DNA from 3 places in the Pedococcus sp. P2_F6 genome. Region 2 is predicted to be linked to each of the others. Evidence: riboswitches for the same ligand, from Rfam matches in the RefSeq annotation. Region 2 holds a riboswitch; each other region holds the start of a gene.
What was found. Region 2 has a riboswitch for S-adenosylmethionine ahead of AC1DWP_RS00505 (aminotransferase class V-fold PLP-dependent enzyme). Riboswitches for the same ligand answer to the same signal wherever they lie in the genome.
Positions count from the first base shown of each region.

Region 1 (3,266 bases), on a different contig from region 2:
CTCGCGGGCCCGTTCGGTGCGCTCGCGGCGACTCAGTCCCCGCTGCTCGAGGCCGAACGTCACGTTGGCGAGGGTGGTCCGCCAGGGAAACAGGGCGTACTGCTGGAAGACGATGCCCCGGTCGAGACCGGGACCGGTCACCTCGGCGCCGTCCACGAGGACGCTGCCGCTCGTGGGGCGGCTCAGCCCGCCGAGCAGGTCGAGCAAGGTGGTCTTGCCCGACCCGCTCGGTCCGACCAGCGTGAGGAACTCACCGCGTGGCACCTCCAGCGACACGTCCTCCAGCGCGACCAGCGTGCGCGCCTGCGGCTGGTCCCTGGTCGGGCGGAGCGCGAACTCCTTGGTCACGCCACGCAGCTCGATGTGGGCACTCATGAGGACGCCTTCGACGCGAGCCCGTTGTAGTCGTTGGTGTAGAGGTCGCGGGGCTTGAGCGCGCCCTGCTTGAGGACCCCGCTGTCGACGAGCCACGGCTCCCAGCGGGTGAAGTCCTGGTCGCTGATCACGCCGCCCTTGCTGGCGACTCCCACGCTCTTCCAGAACTTGAGGTTGTCGGTCTTCTCGTTGCGACCACGCTTCTCGATGATGGTGCTGAACCGCGCGATGACGGTCTCGCGAGGGCTCGTGCGCTCCCACTCGATCGCCTTGGCGACCCCGGTGACGAACTCCTTGGCTGCCGCAGGATGCTTGGCGATGAAGTCGTCCCGCAGGACGTACTGACCACCGTTGAAGGCGCCGAACAGCTCGTAGTCGCTGAACAGCGACCGCAGCCCACCCGTGGCGATGGCGTGGTCCTGCAGGACCCCCGAGAGGGTGCCGACGTCGACCTGCCCACGCCGAACGGCCAGCTCGGTGTCGTTCGGGGGCAGCGGGACCAGCTGCACCTGCTTGATCTGCGCCGGCGTGAGGCCGTTCTTCTTCAGGTAGGTGTCGATGACCGCCTCGGCGTGCGCCCCCAGGGTGTTGACAGCGACCTTCTTGCCGATCAGGTCGTGCGGGGTCCGGATCGGACTGTCGTCCTTGACGTAGAAGCCGTTGAACGTCCTGACGTCCTCGCCGTAGTAGTTGATGACGGCCTTGACCGGGGCGCCGGCGCTGATGAGCTTGACCACGGCGCCGGAGAACGCACCGCCGAAGTCGGTCTGCCCCGTGGCCGCGGACTGGATGTCCTGGGGACCGCTCGTGGTGTTGCCGACCCAGTTGAGCTTGAGGGTGGGGAAGTAGCCCAGGTCGGAGGCGAGCTCAGGTAGGGACACCGAGTTGGCCCACCCCTGGTAGCGAATGGTCACCGGCCCCTTGTCCTTCGCGGACGTGCTGGCCTCGCTCGACGGGAGCGAGCAGCCGGACACCAGGACGAGTGGGAGGGCCGCCGCCAGCGAGGCGACCAGCGCCCGGCTCGCGGTGAAGGAACCACGGATCGTGCGCATCAGGCCACCGCCTCGCGGAGCACGGCACCCGCGGTGACCAGCGAGCGTCCTGCCACGGTGTCGAGGAAGACGGTCGTGACCTCGCGCAGCGGGCGCAGGGCAGCCTCGTCGAGGAAGGCCTCACCCCCGTCGACGAGCCTCACGTGGTCGGCCAGGACGAACCAGCCCGGGGTGATGCTGCTCGGCGACAGGCTCGCCAGGACGGGGCGGAGGGCATAGTCGACGACCAGCACGTGGGCGGGCGTGCCGCCGGTGGCCACCGGCAGGACGACCTTGCCCCGCAGCGCGAACTGCGGCAGCAGGTCGAGGAAGGTCTTGAGCAGGCCGCCGTAGGCCGCCTTGTAGACCGGGGTGGACACGACGACCGCGTCTGCCGCCTCGAGCGCAGCCACGGCGCGGGCCACGTCGGGGTCATGGGCGTCCCCGCGCAGGAGTGGGCCGGCCGGCAGGTCCCGCAACACGATCGGGACGACGACGTGGCCGGCGCGTTGGAGCTGTCTCGCGATGTCGGAGAGGACGGCGTCGGTCTTGGAGGAGAGGGAGGGACTGCTGGAGATCGTGGCAATGACAGCCATGGGTGGATCCTTTCGGGCAAGGGGAATCGCCGGTCCCGCGCCGAGGCGCAGAACCGTTGGAGGAGAATGGGTTTCGAGGCAGCAGGTGCCGAACAGACCTACGAGCGCAGGTCAGAGACCGGCTGAAGCCGACGAACGACGAGGGCGCGCGTCAGGGGCGACAGAGCGCGCTGGAAACCCTGAGCAGGTCGATGTGCCTGCGCAGGACGGGTCGGCAGGAGCGATCGGCTGCCTGCCTGGATCCGTTGTCCTTCATGGGTTTCCGTCCTCGGATGAGGCTCGAGCCTCGCGCTTGCGGCGGTCGTTCGACTGCCACCTGGTCTTCACCCGGAGCACCCCACCGCGAGTGGGAGGGTTGCCGTCCAGCGAGCCGGGGCTTGTCACTGGAGCTCATGACCTACGTCGAAGGTAGCGGTTCCTTCATTGCCTATCAAATAAGTAGGATATGCCTCTCGCATGGTGGGACGACAAAGAGCGCCCACGCACGGAATCCGTTGCGCGGGCGCCCTTTTGGACAGGCGTCATATGCGTGGCGGGGGCCCGCCAGGGTCCGTCAGACGCTGACCTCGATGGCGATCTTGCCGCGGACGTGCCCGGTCTGGCTCAGCTCGAACGCCTCAGCCGCATCCGCGAGCGCGAACACGTCGGCCACCGGCACGGTCAGCCGACCCGCGTCGGCGAGGTCGCCCAGCGCAGTCAGGTCCTCGGCGTTGGGCCGCACCCATGCGGCGATGCCACCGGCCTCGGCGACGGTGCCGTCGGCGATCGACCCGTGCCGTCCACCGTCGGCGAGAACGGCCTGCGTGACGTCCAGGACCCCGCCGACGAAGTCGGCCACGACGTCCACGCCGTCGGGCGACAGCTCACGTACGCGCTCGGCCAGCCCCGCGCCATACGTCACCGGCTCTGCACCCAGCCCGCGCAGGAACTCGTGGTTGCCCTCGGAGGCGGTGCCGATCACGCGCGCGCCGAGAGCTCGGGCGATCTGCACGGCGAAGAGACCGACTCCACCGGCGGCGGCGTGCACGAGGACCGTCTCGCCATCCTTGAGTCCCAGCCGAGCGATCAGCTGGTATGCCGTGAGGCCGGCAAGCGGGAGGCCCGCCGCCTGGTGCCAGTCGAGGGACTTCGGCTTGCGGGCGACCGTGCGGACGGGCGCGGTGACAAGCTCGGCGAAGGTGCCGCCCTGCACCCAGTCCTTGCGGGCGTAGGCGATCACCTCGTCGCCGGGGGCCCACTCGGGGGTGTCGGGGCCGACCGCCTC
Region 1 covers NZ_JBFUEZ010000003.1:98,593-101,858, forward strand. Annotated here, with positions in the region: gene AC1DWP_RS08400 (ABC transporter ATP-binding protein) at 1-375, opposite strand, end outside; gene AC1DWP_RS08405 (ABC transporter substrate-binding protein) at 372-1,427, opposite strand; gene ssuE (NADPH-dependent FMN reductase) at 1,427-2,002, opposite strand; SAM riboswitch class IV at 2,286-2,400, opposite strand; gene AC1DWP_RS08415 (NADP-dependent oxidoreductase) at 2,556-3,266, opposite strand, start outside.
Region 1: linked by a shared signal. The riboswitch ahead of ssuE (NADPH-dependent FMN reductase) and the one ahead of AC1DWP_RS00505 (aminotransferase class V-fold PLP-dependent enzyme) in region 2 are both predicted to bind S-adenosylmethionine.

Region 2 (3,266 bases):
AGCAGGTCATGCGCCGGGCGATCGGTGGCTGGGTCGGCGGCAAGATCCGCCGGCGCCCGATGATCATCCCGGTCGTCATCCAGGCCTAGCCTGCGCCTGCTCCACCCGAGAAGGGCGCGCTTCACCCGAGAACCGTTTCCGGGTGAAGCGCACCTTTATCGGGTCACCCGATAAAGGTGCGGCAGGTGGGGCTCGGGTATGCCGCGGGGGCGGCTACCAGGGGCGCGCGAGGTCGAGCGCGCGCGGGTCGCCGACCGGCAACCACCCCTGCGGTCCGTTGACGTAGTCGGCGCGGGGTCCGTGCTCGGCGAGCTCGGCCACGGCTGACAGCAACCGCTCGACGTGCTCAGCGGTCGTGGCCAGCCCGACACTGGCGCGGACGGCGGTCGTGGACCCGACGGCGTGGGGGTCGTCGAGCAGGGCGTCGACGCACAGGTGCGCACAGAACTTGCCGTCCCGGACCCCGATGCCGTGCTCGGCCGACAGGGCCGCGGACACCAGTGACGAGTCGACCCCGTCGATGGTGAAGGTCGCCACGGCAACGCGCTCGTGGTCCGGGCTGAAGAGGGAGTAGGTCTGCACGCCGTCGATGGCGGCCAGACCGTCGAGCAGACGCTGGCCCAGCGTGCGCTCGTGCTCCTCCACCGCGTCCGCGTGCGCCCGCAGGGCATGGCACGCGGCAGCGAGGGCGATCGCGCCGATGACGTTGGGACTGCCGCCCTCGTGGCGTGCGGCCCCCTTCTGCCACACGACTGCGCGCTCGGTCACGGACTTGGTGGCGCCGCCGCCGGCGAGGTAGGGCGCCGCAGCGTCCAGCCAGTCCGCCCGGCCTGCCAGGACTCCCGTGCCGAACGGTGCGTACAGCTTGTGGCCGGACAGCACGGCGTAGTCGACACCGAGGTCGTCCAGGTCCACGCGGCGGTGGGGGGCGTACTGCGCGGCGTCGAGGACCACCCTCGCGCCCGCCTGGCGGGCGATCGCCGCCAGCTCGCGGACCGGCCAGATCTCTCCCGTGACGTTGGAGGCGCCGGCGAGCACGACCAACCGGTGGCGGCCGGGGTGGTCGCGAAGCGCAGTCCGCAGGAGCGCCCTCGCGTCGCTGATGCTGCCGGGGACCGGAAGCCGGTGGGTGCGCTGGTGGGGCCACGGCAGAAGCGCGGCGTGGTGCTCGGACTCGAAGACGAAGACCTGCGTGTGGCGCGGCAGACATCGCGCCAGGAGATTGAACGAGTCGGTGCTGTTGCGGGTGAAGACGACCTCGTCGCCCTCGCGTGCCCCGACGAACGACCGCACCTCGGCCCGCGCCTGCTCGTACCAGGACGAGGTCACCCGGGAGGCCCAGCCATTGCCGCGGTGGACCGAGGAGTAGGTGCGCACCGCCGTGTCGACGGCCTTCTTGACGCTGACCAGCGCCGGCGTGGACGCCGCGTGGTCGAAGTTGGCGTAGTCCACGGCCCCGTCCAGCGTCGGCACGAGCAGCGACTCCGACACGACCGCGGGCAGCGGGCCGACCTCGCCCAGTGACCGGGCATCGGGAACAGGGCGGAGGTGGCTCTGGGTGCGGGCGTGCGCGAGGGGGGCGCTGCGACGGAAGGCTGGTGGCGGGGTGCTCGCGATCGACATGGGTAGAGCTCCTGGTCCGGGTGGGACCCGAGAGCTCCCGAGTCCGCGCTTGCCGGCTGCGGGTGCAGTCGGCCCGGTCGTCACCCGGAGCACCCCACCGCGGAGGAGGGTTGCTGGTCAGCAAGCCGGGGCTGTGCGCTGACACTCATGACCTGTCGTCGAGGGTAGCGGCACGGGTCAAGCGGGATCCAGCACGTGGGCGTGGGTTCCCGCGATCTGAGATGGCGGAAGTCCGTGACCGCCAGGTGGCCGGAGGCAGGGCCGAGCGATCTGGCGGGGCGGGTCGGCATCGCCGTCCCCACGCGACCCTTCCCCCTGTGCGCGCCTGTGCCGACGACCACTGCTGGTCGTCGGCACAGGCCCCGCCAGACGCAAGGCCCAGCGTCCCACCGGGCGTGCGCCCTGGTAAGGGCTACCTGCCCTTCGTACCCGATCGGGGAGGGCAACTCGGCCGTTCGGGCCAGGGCGATCCGGACACATTGCCTGCGGGTGGAACGCGTGTGACGCGTGTGTCCCGTGTGACCTTCGCGTAGCCTGCGGAGCATGGCGACACGTCCGTCCACACCAGCACGATCAAATGCAGGGTCGCGCTCGTCGGGGAGCCGGGGCACCGCAACACGCCCCGCCAACCGCAAGAGCAGCACACCCCGCAAGTCCCCCGCGCGTGGCAAGGCCAGCGGTGGCGGACTGCCGCTGCCCCTGCGCGCGGTCCGCGGCACCTGGATGGGCATGGCACACGTGGCCGGCGGCGCGGTGCGCCGGGTCGGCACCAGCGCCCGTGAGCTCGAGCCCGAGCACCGACGTGACGGGCTCGGCTTCTTCCTCATCGGAGTGTCGATCCTCGTCGCCGCCCGGGAGTGGTGGGCCTTCGAGGGCGCCCTCGGCGACGTCGTGCACGCCGTCGTCGCAGGCACCTTCGGACGCGTCGCCTATGCCGTGCCGCTCGCCCTGCTCTTCCTGGGCATCCGCTTCCTGCGCGCGCCGCAAGAGGACTCGGCCAACTCCCGCCTCGGTGTCGGCCTGGGCGCCCTCGCCTTCGCCGCCTCGGGGTTGGCCCACGTCGCCGCCGACATCCCCACCCCACCCCAGGGCGCCGACGGGATGCGTGACGGTGGCGGCATCATCGGGTTCCTGGCATCCAGCCCGCTCGAGGCCGCGGTGTCGGTCTACGGCACCGTGCCGATCCTGTTGATGCTGGGCTTCTTCGGCCTCCTGGTGATGACCGCGACGCCCGTGCACATGGTCCCCACCCGCCTCGCCGAGCTGCGCGACCACCTCCTCCACCGTGGGACGGTCGACGCCGGGAAGGACCCGCTCGCCGACGCGGTCGAGGACAAGCCCAGGCGTCGTCGCCGCGTGATCGACCCGGAGGGTCCGCTCGAGGGGGACGAGGCGTTCGAGCAGGCCGCTCTCGTGGCACCCGACGGTCGGCGGTTCCGCCCCGGCGAGAAGCGCCCCACCTCGCCCGGCGTTCTGGCCCCTTCGGCGACTGCCGAAACCACCTCGCCCGCCAAGGGCCCGGCCATCGAGGTCAAGGCCGCCCTTGAGGCGCCCCCGACGACCCCGCTGCCACAGCGAGTCGAGCAGCTCGCGCTCGCCGGCGACATCACCTACACGTTGCCCGACAACGCCATCCTTGAGCC
Region 2 covers NZ_JBFUEZ010000001.1:107,309-110,574, forward strand. Annotated here, with positions in the region: gene AC1DWP_RS00500 (ribonuclease J) at 1-89, shown strand, start outside; gene AC1DWP_RS00505 (aminotransferase class V-fold PLP-dependent enzyme) at 214-1,623, opposite strand; SAM riboswitch class IV at 1,664-1,776, opposite strand; gene AC1DWP_RS00510 (FtsK/SpoIIIE family DNA translocase) at 2,167-3,266, shown strand, end outside.

Region 3 (3,266 bases), 950 kb from region 2:
CCTGCTCGATCTCGATGAGGAACCCGTCGTGGCCGTAGTCGGAGTGCACGGTGTGCAGCTGGGCCGCCGGGACGGCGTCGGCGATCTCTCGGGACAGCCGCGGCGGGTAGAGCCGGTCCGAGTCGACGGCGACCACCGCCACCTGAGCGGAGATCCTGGCGAGCGCCGCGGCGACTCCCCCACGGCCTCGTCCGACGTCGTGGGAGTTCATCGCCTCGGTGAGGACGACGTAGGAGTTGGCATCGAATCGTCCGGCCAGCTTGCCGGCGTGGTGGTCGAGGTAGGACTCGACGGCATAGCGGCCGTGACCGCCCAACGGGTCCTCCGCCTCCTGCGGCTCGCGACCGAAGCGCTCGTGCAGCTCGAGCTCGCTGCGATAGGTGACGTGCGCGATCCGCCGCGCGATCCCGAGCCCGGTCTCGGGACCGGGGCCGCGCTCGTAGTAGTCGCCGCCGTGGAAGTCGCCGTCCGCGCGGATCGCCAACAGCTGCGCCTGACACCAGCCGATCTGCTCCGCCGTGGCGTATGCCGTGCTGGCCAGCACGATGGCCGTCGCGACCCGTTCGGGGTGGGTCACCGCCCACTCGAGGACCCGCATCCCGCCCATCGAGCCACCCAGGATGGCGTGCCAGCGGTCGATGCCGAGGACGTCGGCGAGCAGGGCCTCGGTCTGCACCTGGTCACGCACGGTGACGAAGGGGAAGCGGCTCCCCCACGGGGCACCGTCGATGGCCGGCGAGGACGGGCCGGTGCTCCCCTGGCAGCCGCCCAGGACGTTGGCGGCAACGACGAAGTAGCGGTCGGTGTCGAGCGGCCGACCGGGGCCGATCAGCCCGTCCCACCAGCCCGGCGTCGGATGACCAGGACCGGTCGGTCCCTCGACATGGCTGTCACCGGTGAGGGCGTGCTCGACGAGGATGGCGTTGTCACCCGCGGCGCTGAGCTCACCCCAGGTCTCGTAGGCCACCCGCACCCCGGGAAGGACGCCACCGCGCTCGAGCTCGACCGCGCCGAGGTCGACGAACTGGCGTCGACCGACCGGGTCACCGTCGCGCCAGGCACCTGACGTCGCTCGTGGTGGGGAGGTCGTGGTCATCGAAACTGCTCCTGTGGCGCTCGCGCTTGCCGCCCAGGTCAGGGTCGGCCGGGTCTTCACCCGGGGCACCCCACCGCGAGGAGGGTTGCCGCCCAGCAAGCCGGGGCTTGGTGCTGGGACTCATGACCTGGCGACCATCATACGAGGAGGCCGTCGGCGTGTCCGCGGCGTCCGCACGATGGACGCGTCGTCCCCGCCGAGCTGCGCGCGAGCACTTGGGTCAGCCCGACCGCAGCTCGGCCGCGCGCTGCGCGCCGTGGCTGCCGGGACGCACGCCGAGGTCGAGCATGCGCTCGAGCAGCTGCGCCAGCCGGTAGTCGGGGCGCGCCCGGAGCGCCCGGTCCACGCAGGTCCGGGCCAACGCGCCGTCGCCCTGCCACCAGGCACAGTTGGCGAGCACGGTGAGCGCCGGAGCCGCGTGGTCGTCGGGGACCGACCTGACCAGGGACTGCAACCTCGCCAGGAGACGGCGACCGGCCCCGGCCGACGGCCCTGCCCCCGGGCTGCGGTGCCAGGTGGGAGCCGGCAGCGTGCAGCGCAAGGCGTCGACGAGGTCCGGCGACAGGGAGTCCAGGGGCAGGGCACCAGGGCACAGCCAGGCCACGAGTCCGTCGCGCAGCGCGAGGTCCTCCAGGCTGCGCACGAGCAGGCAGACCTCGGCGGGCCCGAGCTCTGCGACCTCGGGCGCGCCACCGGTCACGTCGCACACCACCGACCAGCGCGACAGCGCCTCGAGCCGACGGGCAGCATCGAGGCGTCCCGACTCGGGCTCCGAGCCGCTACCCAGCTCTGCTGCCACCGCCTCGGCGAGGACTGGGTCCGCGGCGACGAGGTCCGCGATCGCGGACCTACCCGGGAGGGGCGCGATCTCGAGCCCGACGTACTCGGCCACGGCGGGGGTGTCGGCCGCCTCCGGGACCGGCGCGCCCTCGGCCGGACAGCATCCGTCGGCGCAGTCGATGGCGAACCAGCGCCCGTCGCGGACGACGAGTCGGTCCAGGACCTCGAGGTCGGCCTCGGTCGCCAGGCGACGCACGGCGTCCAGACCGGGCCGGCTCGAACCCGCCGCCGTCTCGTAGCCGACGAGCATGACCGCCTCGGGCCGGTCCTGCAGCAGCGGAGCCACGAGGACGCGGCCGACCTGCTCCGCGTCCTGGGGTGGTGGCAGGTCGATCCGCTCGATCAACCCGACGCTGCGACCGTGGAGGGCGACCAGCACGATCGAGTCCTGGGGGTGGTAGCCGAGCTGGTAGGGCAGCACGGCGACGACATCGGCCGGGCCGCGCAGTCTGATCTGGCTCATGGGCCAACGCTGGCCTCCCGGGGGCCTTCGGGTCAGGGGCCGGAGCCAGCCCTGTGGACAGGCGCACCCACGCCGACGGGGTGGGGCTGCTCCGCGCCGCCACGGCGCAGCAATGGCGTCCTCACGGCCCGCCACGCCCTCGACACACCCCGACCGAGCGGATGAGGACGTGCTGGAGTCAGCGGACGACGTCGCCCTCGACGGTCTCGTGCGCCCTCGCCGGCGTGGTGCGCTCCCAGGCCAGGAACGACTCGGTCTCGTTGACGACGGTCGCCGCGATCCACGACACCACCACCGCGTCGTCGGCGAGGCCGAAGACGGACAGCGCCAGCTCGGGGATCAGGTCGATGGGCGACACGACGTAGGCCACCGCGCCGAGAACCATCAGGAGCCGACCGCGGGTGGTCCCGGCATACTCGCCGCGAAAGGTGGCCCGGAACAGCCGGGGCAGGCTCATCAGGCGTTCACCCAGCGCGGGCGATCCCGGACGGGTCGCGGTGCGGACTGCGGTGGCGATGGTGCGCAGGGCACCGAAGCGGGTCATGGCCATGGTCAGACTCCCGTTGTTCGAAGGCGCAGGCTCCGGGCACCACGATGGCCCGGACACGGTTCAAACGACCTGGGTGCCCCGGTGATTCCCGGCGCTCCCCCAGCCTGCGTCCAACCGGCGCAGCACGCCACTCAGAAGCCAGTGGCCCTGGGCGGGAACTCGTGACGCGCGTGGTCGGCGATCTTCTTGAGCAGGTAGCTGTCGAGGCCCGCGCCGACGACACCGCCGATGACGGGCACGCCCTTGCCGAACCGGCTCAGCGTCTTCTTCCCAGCGGTCGACAGCAGCCGGAAGCCGACCGCCTTGTTGACCACCAT
Region 3 covers NZ_JBFUEZ010000001.1:1,052,693-1,055,958, forward strand. Annotated here, with positions in the region: gene metX (homoserine O-acetyltransferase MetX) at 1-1,096, opposite strand, end outside; SAM riboswitch class IV at 1,114-1,224, opposite strand; gene AC1DWP_RS04990 (DUF4192 domain-containing protein) at 1,317-2,399, opposite strand; gene AC1DWP_RS04995 (YkvA family protein) at 2,578-2,949, opposite strand; gene AC1DWP_RS05000 (EcsC family protein) at 3,081-3,266, opposite strand, start outside.
Region 3: linked by a shared signal. The riboswitch ahead of metX (homoserine O-acetyltransferase MetX) and the one ahead of AC1DWP_RS00505 (aminotransferase class V-fold PLP-dependent enzyme) in region 2 are both predicted to bind S-adenosylmethionine.